Regions from separate parts of the Glaciimonas sp. Gout2 genome, predicted to be linked through region 1. Evidence: predicted binding sites of a transcription regulator. Region 1 holds the regulator's gene; the other holds the start of a gene.
What was found. Region 1 encodes LexA, which represses DNA repair genes until DNA is damaged. Its sites were predicted from a motif close to ACTGTATNNNNATACAGT; they were not measured.
Positions count from the first base shown of each region.

Region 2: the regulator LexA is predicted to act here: its motif matches at 1,828-1,845, upstream of recA (recombinase RecA).

Region 1 is NZ_JASJXA010000081.1:378-3,986, reverse strand. Features, by position in the region: gene QN379_RS22720 (inositol monophosphatase family protein) at 1-338, opposite strand, end outside; gene QN379_RS22715 (RNA methyltransferase) at 671-1,450, shown strand; gene lexA (transcriptional repressor LexA) at 1,670-2,344, opposite strand; gene rpsF (30S ribosomal protein S6) at 2,620-3,012, shown strand; gene priB (primosomal replication protein N) at 3,065-3,379, shown strand; gene rpsR (30S ribosomal protein S18) at 3,401-3,609, shown strand, end outside.
Region 2 is NZ_JASJXA010000010.1:55,578-59,186, forward strand. Features, by position in the region: gene kbl (glycine C-acetyltransferase) at 1-592, opposite strand, end outside; gene QN379_RS09390 (XRE family transcriptional regulator) at 988-1,563, shown strand; gene recA (recombinase RecA) at 1,893-3,017, shown strand; gene recX (recombination regulator RecX) at 3,290-3,609, shown strand, end outside.

The DNA of each region.
Region 1 (3,609 bases):
ATTTGTCCACGATGCTGTAACGCAATCGACACGCAGTATTGTGGAAAGCCATGGATGAAGTTGGTAGTGCCATCGATTGGATCGATAATCCAGACGTTTTCGTTTTCGTCATGTAGATTGTCGGACGCACCGGACTCTTCGGCCAATATGGCGTGGTCTGGATAGGCGTTCTTCAAAATGTCAATAATTGCCGCTTCGGCATTTTTATCAACTTCAGTGACAAAATCGTTATGTGCTTTTTTTTCTACCTGAAGCAGGTCGAGATCGAAGGAGGCGCGCGAAATGACTGCGGCACCACGACGGGCGGCCTTGATGGCCGTATTGAGCATAGGATGCATATCTGGATTCGGTTCCGTTAAAATGGCGGCACTGTGCCTAATGGGAACAGAACCAACCTATATTATTAATAATGAGCGATGCAGGCCGTCTTGACGGTAACAAGGGCCTGACGGGCTATGCGGAATCGGCTGAAAAATGATCTGGTCAGGTCATGTTTCATCAGTTTCTCGACCAATAGCTGGCTATCGGTGCTGCGAATCTGGCAAAATCTGTCCTCGTTCAGTGCATTTTTCACTTTGATCCGGTCAGACCGACAGGCTCCCGGCTAATACTCCAAGACACTAAACATCAGCGTTTCCTGAAAATTAACCTGCGAATGACGCTATTTTAAATGAACCTGACAAAAACCAACACGTCTCTTTTCAATCGCCTACGCTTTGTACTGGTTGATACCAGTAGTCCCGGCAATGTTGGCGCAGCTGCACGTGCTATTAAAACAATGGGATTTTCCGAGCTGGTCCTGGTGAATCCCCGCTATCCGGACGTTTTACAGCGTGATGAGGCAATTGCATTAGCAAGCGGTGCGCAAGATATTCTATCGTCAGCCAGAATCGTCGAGACTGTCGAACAGGCCTTGATCGGGTGCAATTATGCAGCTGCGCTAAGTGCGCGCCTCCGCGAGTTTTCTCCACCTGTGATGGCACCAAGAGCGGTGGCGGCGCAACTAGCGACAGATAAAACCCTGACTGGGGCAATATTATTTGGAAGCGAGCGCTATGGTTTGCCGAATGAAATCGTCGAGAAATGTAATGTATTAATTAACATTCCGGCGAATCCCGATTATTCCTCCTTAAATTTATCGCAAGCGGTGCAAGTATTAGCTTATGAGTTTCGGGTCGCGGCTAGCGCTGAACAACCGCCTGGCGAGAGTGAGTCAAGTGACGAGATCGGATTTCACGGCGATACCGCTAATCTGATTGAGATTGAAGGTATGTTTGCCCATTTGGAAAAAGCACTGATTGAAATCGATTTTCTCGATCCGGCACATCCGAAAAAATTGATGCCACGCCTGAAGCGTTTGTTTGCACGCGCAGGGTTGGAAACTGAAGAGGTGAATATTTTGCGCGGTATCGCTAATCAGATTTTGACTAAGCGGCGGCGTCTTGATTGATGGAGAAATTTTTTCCGGGTGTTAAAAATTATTGCTTCAAAAGTAATTAAGGAATTTTTGAGTAGTTTTGATTAACGCTAAGAGATGCCGCTTTTCATCCTGAGAGGGGCTTTCAAATGCGCTATTTAGGTTAATTAGCTTACGTCTTCATTAAAAAGTGCGCCTTGATACGCTTGCAATTATCAGCTCTGATCGAGCCGATAATTGCATTTTTAAGGATTAGCCCCAGTTCCGCATTAATCCCACCACTAAGCCTTCTAACGCAAAGTCATCTTGATCTTCGCTGACAATGATCGGTTCAAATTCTGGATTTTCTGGTAGTAGTTGTATCGAAGAGCCAGTTTTTTTGTATCGCTTGACGGTGACGTCATCGCCCAGTCGTGCTACGACTATTTGACCGTTTCTCGCTGATTCCGTTTTTTTGACAGCTAGTAGATCCCCATCAAGAATACCGGCATCACGCATAGACATGCCGCGTACCTTCAGCAAGTAATCCGGTTTATCGCTAAAAAAGGTAGGATCAATGTTGTATCGTGCCTGAACGTGTTCCTGTGCCAGGATTGGTGATCCGGCAGCCACGCGTCCCACCAATGGAAGATTGAGTTGCATTAATGCAGGATGGGGTAAGGTAAATTGCTGCCCGATGTCATCATTATTGCGCTTACTAGTCGGGCTAGGGCCTTTTGCAAGAAGCCGTATTCCGCGAGACGTCCCCGGCGAAATTTCGATGGCGCCTTTGCGTGCAAGCGCCTGCAAATGCTCTTCAGCTGCATTGGCTGAGCGAAATCCTAACTCGGATGCGATTTCAGCGCGAGTCGGAGGGAAACCCGTGTTCTCAATAGCATCCCTGATGAGATCAAGTATTTGTTGTTGGCGTGCAGTTAATTTGATCATATTGATAGCGGTTGTCGAATAAGGGCTGGTGCGAGAATATGGCGTTCATGCTGCGATTTATGCCACCGGCGAACTGTGTATATAAACAGTCTGTATTTTTGTACAGTATTCAGTTGAATGCAAGTAAATTTGACAATCTATTTGTCTGTATGACGATCATGTGTATTGAGCATTGAGTTTTGAAGGATTTCACTGTATAGTTATCGACTTTCCTCTTCCCACACTCGTCTTGACGCCGGGGTGGGCTATTTTCAACAGTCCAAAAAGGAGCTTACATGCGTCATTATGAAATCGTGTTTATCGTCCATCCGGATCAAAGCGAGCAAGTGCCTGCAATGATCGAACGCTATAAGGGTATTGTCACTACACGTGGCGGTATCGTTCATCGCGTTGAAGATTGGGGTCGCCGTCAATTGGCTTACCTGATCCAAAAATTGGCAAAAGCACACTATGTTTGCTTGAACATCGAATGCGACAGCGAAACACTGACCGAAATCGAAACTGGCTTTAAGTTCAATGATGCTGTTTTGCGTCACCTGACGGTCAAGCTGAAAAAAGCTGAAACTGGCCCATCGCCAATGATGAAGGCTGTGCAAAAGGAAGATGCTGCTAAAAGCCATCGTACTGAAGCACCAGCTGCGCCAGCATCAGCCCCGGCAGCCGCCTAATTTTGCCGATTAACTTGCATTCATTGCGTCACCATTTTCCAAATAGACCGGAGTGAATCAACTCAACAACGCGCTTCAATTGGTTGCCGAAATCGCAGAGCGCGAAGTATTGCGTTATACGCCAGCGGGTATCCCGATCGTTTCAGCAATATTGCTGAGTCGTTCGTCACCACATGAAGCGGGTATCCAACGTCAGGTTGAGTTCGAAATTGCCGCTCTTGCCATAGGCGAGATATCGGGGCGATTCAATCAGACGGTATTGGGTGGTCAGTACTGGTTCACAGGATTTTTGGCACGCAAGAGTCGCAACGGTAAAAGTCTGGTATTTCACATCACTGAATTTGCTGCAGCTGAAACTGCGGCCTAATTATTTATACAGGAGCCTCAAATGGCATTCGGTAAAAAGTTCGATAAAAGCAAACTGAAAAACAAGCGTCAACAACAAAACCCGCTGTTCAAGCGTAAAAAGTTTTGTCGTTTCACAGCAGCACACGTTGCTAGCGTTGATTACAAAGACGTCGATACGTTGAAAGATTTTGTTCAGGAAAATGGCAAAATTATGCCAGCACGCCTGACAGGTACTAAGGCAATTTACCA
Region 2 (3,609 bases), on a different contig from region 1:
TGTCGAGCTGTGCAATCGTGCCATCCATCGAAAATACACCGTCAGTGACAATGACCTTATGACGCTTGTCGCCAGCCGCCTGCAACTGAATTTCGAGATCGGTCATGTCGTTATGGGTGTACCGAAAACGCGCGGCCTTGCACAGACGAATGCCATCAATGATTGATGCGTGATTCAGTGTGTCGGAGATGATCGCGTCTTGCTCGTCAAATAATGGCTCGAACAAGCCGCCGTTGGCATCAAATGCCGCCGCGTACAAGATCGTGTCTTCCATCCCGAGGAATCTAGACAAGGCTTGCTCCAATTGCTTGTGCACGGTTTGCGTGCCGCAAATAAAGCGTACCGAGGATAAACCGTAACCATATTGCTTGGTGGCATCAATCGACGCCTGAACCAATTTTTCTTCGCCGGAGAGGCCGAGATAATTGTTCGCACAAAGATTGATTAGAGTGCGGCCGTCGTCACAGACAACTTCGGCGCCCTGACGCGAATTGATAACGCGTTCCGGCTTATAAAGTCCTTGCTCGCGCAGAGCGTTCAGGTTGGTGTCGAGACTGGCGAAGAAGCTTGCTTTTGAGGATGTCGGCGTCATTTCAATTCCTTGTCGTTTTTTATGCAGACGGTTTTAATACCCACGGTTTTAATGTTCACTATCTATCTTAAAACTTGTACGGCGATCGTGTGCATTTTCGTATTGTGAGCGGTTGCCCAAGGCCAAATGACGGCCCCATTTATCGTTTTGAGTCTTATGTCTTTTGTCAATTTTGTAACCATAAATGTGGCTGTAAAATCCGGTAGCGGAACGCTTTAGCAAACGGCGTCGGCCTACGCTTAACACCTAGTGGGGTATTGGGATCTATTTGATCTATTATCGACTGTTGCATCTGTTACTATGAAGTTCAATATAAAGATATGAATCCACTATATCGAACAAATATTCAATATAGTGGATATTAACGACTGCCATTAAACATAGCAAGTAAATTTATGCATTCACCTATTGCTCACAACACACCACCCGAAGTCGGCGCGACGCTTCAACGGCTACGGCTTAAGCGCGGTCTGACGCTTGACGATTTGTCGCGTGCGGCCGGCGTGTCTAAATCCATGCTGTCGCAAATTGAACGTGAAAAAGCGAATCCGACCATAGCGGTGACATGGCGATTGGCCAACGCTTTAGGTATTGGTATAGAAGAATTGCTCGCTACCGAAACGTCGGAACGGGAAGCTATTCACATCATGGAACCGCACGAAACGCCTACTTTGCCTGGTCTTCACGCTGGTTACGTCCTGCGCATTCTCGGGCCGATGGAATTGGCCGGCAAATATGAATGGTACGAATTGACGTTGGCACCGGAAGGGGCATTAGTTTCCACACCGCACGATCCTGGCACGATGGAGCATTTAACGTTGTTGAATGGTGGTGTCGAGGTCGTCGTGGATGGCGTGAAGAAAAAGCTGAAAATTGGTGGCACTGCACGCTACCCCGCCGACAAAAATCATGTGATACGTAACACAGGAAAAACCGAGGCGAGAGCTCTATTGGTAGTGATTCACCGATAAATCCAGAGGGCTTACGCAAATCGCCCAAGCGGCGTTTTGCTCTCCTGGCCGCGTTTTGCTTTCCTTGCCGCTGCTAGCCCCGGTACTGGCGTACTGTCTGCGTCGGCAGGGTTGGCAAGCCCGTTGCTAGGACGGTTAGTTTGTATCCTCTTGCATCAAGATTTCAACCAAAATTCCACACGGGTTTACAATGCGGGTAAAGAAAGTGGTTGCAGCTGGTTTGCAACATTATCTAACTTTAAGTTTACAACGCTTGCAATTCGCACTGTTTTTTTATACAGTACTGTTTATTAATACAGTCTTACACCCCTTTTGCCGAAAGAAAATCCATGGACGATAAAAAATCCGCAGCAAATCCTGATAAAAGCAAGGCACTTGCCGCAGCATTGGCACAAATCGAAAAGCAATTCGGCAAGGGTTCGATCATGCGCATGGAAGATGGTGCCGTGGTCGAAGAGGTCCAGGTCGTTTCCACTGGTTCATTAGGTCTTGATATTGCGCTAGGCGTTGGCGGATTGCCGCGCGGTCGTGTGGTCGAAATCTATGGCCCTGAATCATCCGGTAAAACCACGCTGACCCTGCAAACCATTGCTGAAATGCAAAAGCTGGGCGGCACCTGTGCGTTTATTGATGCAGAACATGCGCTTGACGTCGGTTACGCTCAAAAGCTTGGGATCAATCTGGCAGACCTGCTGATTTCACAACCGGATACTGGTGAACAGGCGCTTGAAATTACCGATGCGCTGGTCCGTTCCGGCGGTGTAGATCTGATTGTTATCGATTCCGTTGCCGCATTGACGCCACGCGCCGAAATCGAAGGCGACATGGGCGATTCCTTGCCGGGCTTGCAAGCGCGTCTGATGTCACAAGCATTGCGTAAATTGACTGGCAGCATTAATCGCACGAATACACTGGTGATTTTTATTAACCAGATTCGGATGAAGATTGGTGTCATGTTTGGTAATCCGGAAACAACAACCGGCGGTAACGCACTGAAGTTTTACGCTTCGGTCCGCCTGGATATTCGTCGTACTGGCTCAATTAAATCAGGCGACGAAGTGATCGGTAACGAAACACGCGTAAAAGTTGTGAAGAACAAAATCGCACCACCGTTTAAGGAAGCGCATTTCGACATTCTGTACGGTACAGGTACTTCGCGTGAAGGCGAAATTCTGGATCTTGGATCGGATGCCAAAATCGTTGAAAAATCAGGTGCCTGGTACAGTTATAACGGCGAGCGTATTGGTCAAGGTAAAGACAACGCCCGTAACTACCTGAAAGAGCGCCCAGAACTGGCACGTGAAATCGAAAACAAAGTACGTGCATCACTAGGCGTACCATTACTAGAGGGCGCAGTGTCGACAGAAACCGACAAAGCCGCTGAGAAAGCAGCAAAAGCCGCTGAAAAAGCAGCAGCCAAAGAAGCTGCAGCGTTAGCCGCAAAAGTAGAGTAATCAAAGAAAAGTGAATCGGTCGGGTGGCGCATGGCTCCTCGTCCGATTTTTATTTTGTTCTTGATGAGTGCAAAATAAGCGTGATGAGTGTTAAGTGAGGTTATAGCTTTCTCCTGACTCCTTATGTGCTTTTAAGATTGCGTTTTAAATAAGGTTGCGACGCTGCAAACTTAATGTGCTGTCGTAAAAGCGAACCCAACGTTTTGTAACGTTTTGTTTTTGGGAAATATTTTTTAATAAGGCGGGCTGTGTTACATGACCCGCATCCAGTAATGGCAAAACCAACAGTCAGTCTGAAGGGCAGGGCGCTTCGTTACTTATCGATGCGTGAGCATAGCCGTATCGAGTTAAAGCGTAAGTTATCGCGTTATGTCGAAGAGGGCGATGACATAGAGGTTTTGCTCGATTGGCTTGAGGAGTCTAAATTTTTATCTCAAGAACGCTTCTCCGAATCTCTTATTAATCGGCGCTCTGGACGTTATGGCAATAGCCGCATCGTGATGGAATTAAAAAGTCACGGTATCGCCGCCGATGCGATTAGTGCGGTTAAATCACAGCTTGCAGAAGGCGAATTTGCCCGCGCCCGCGAAGT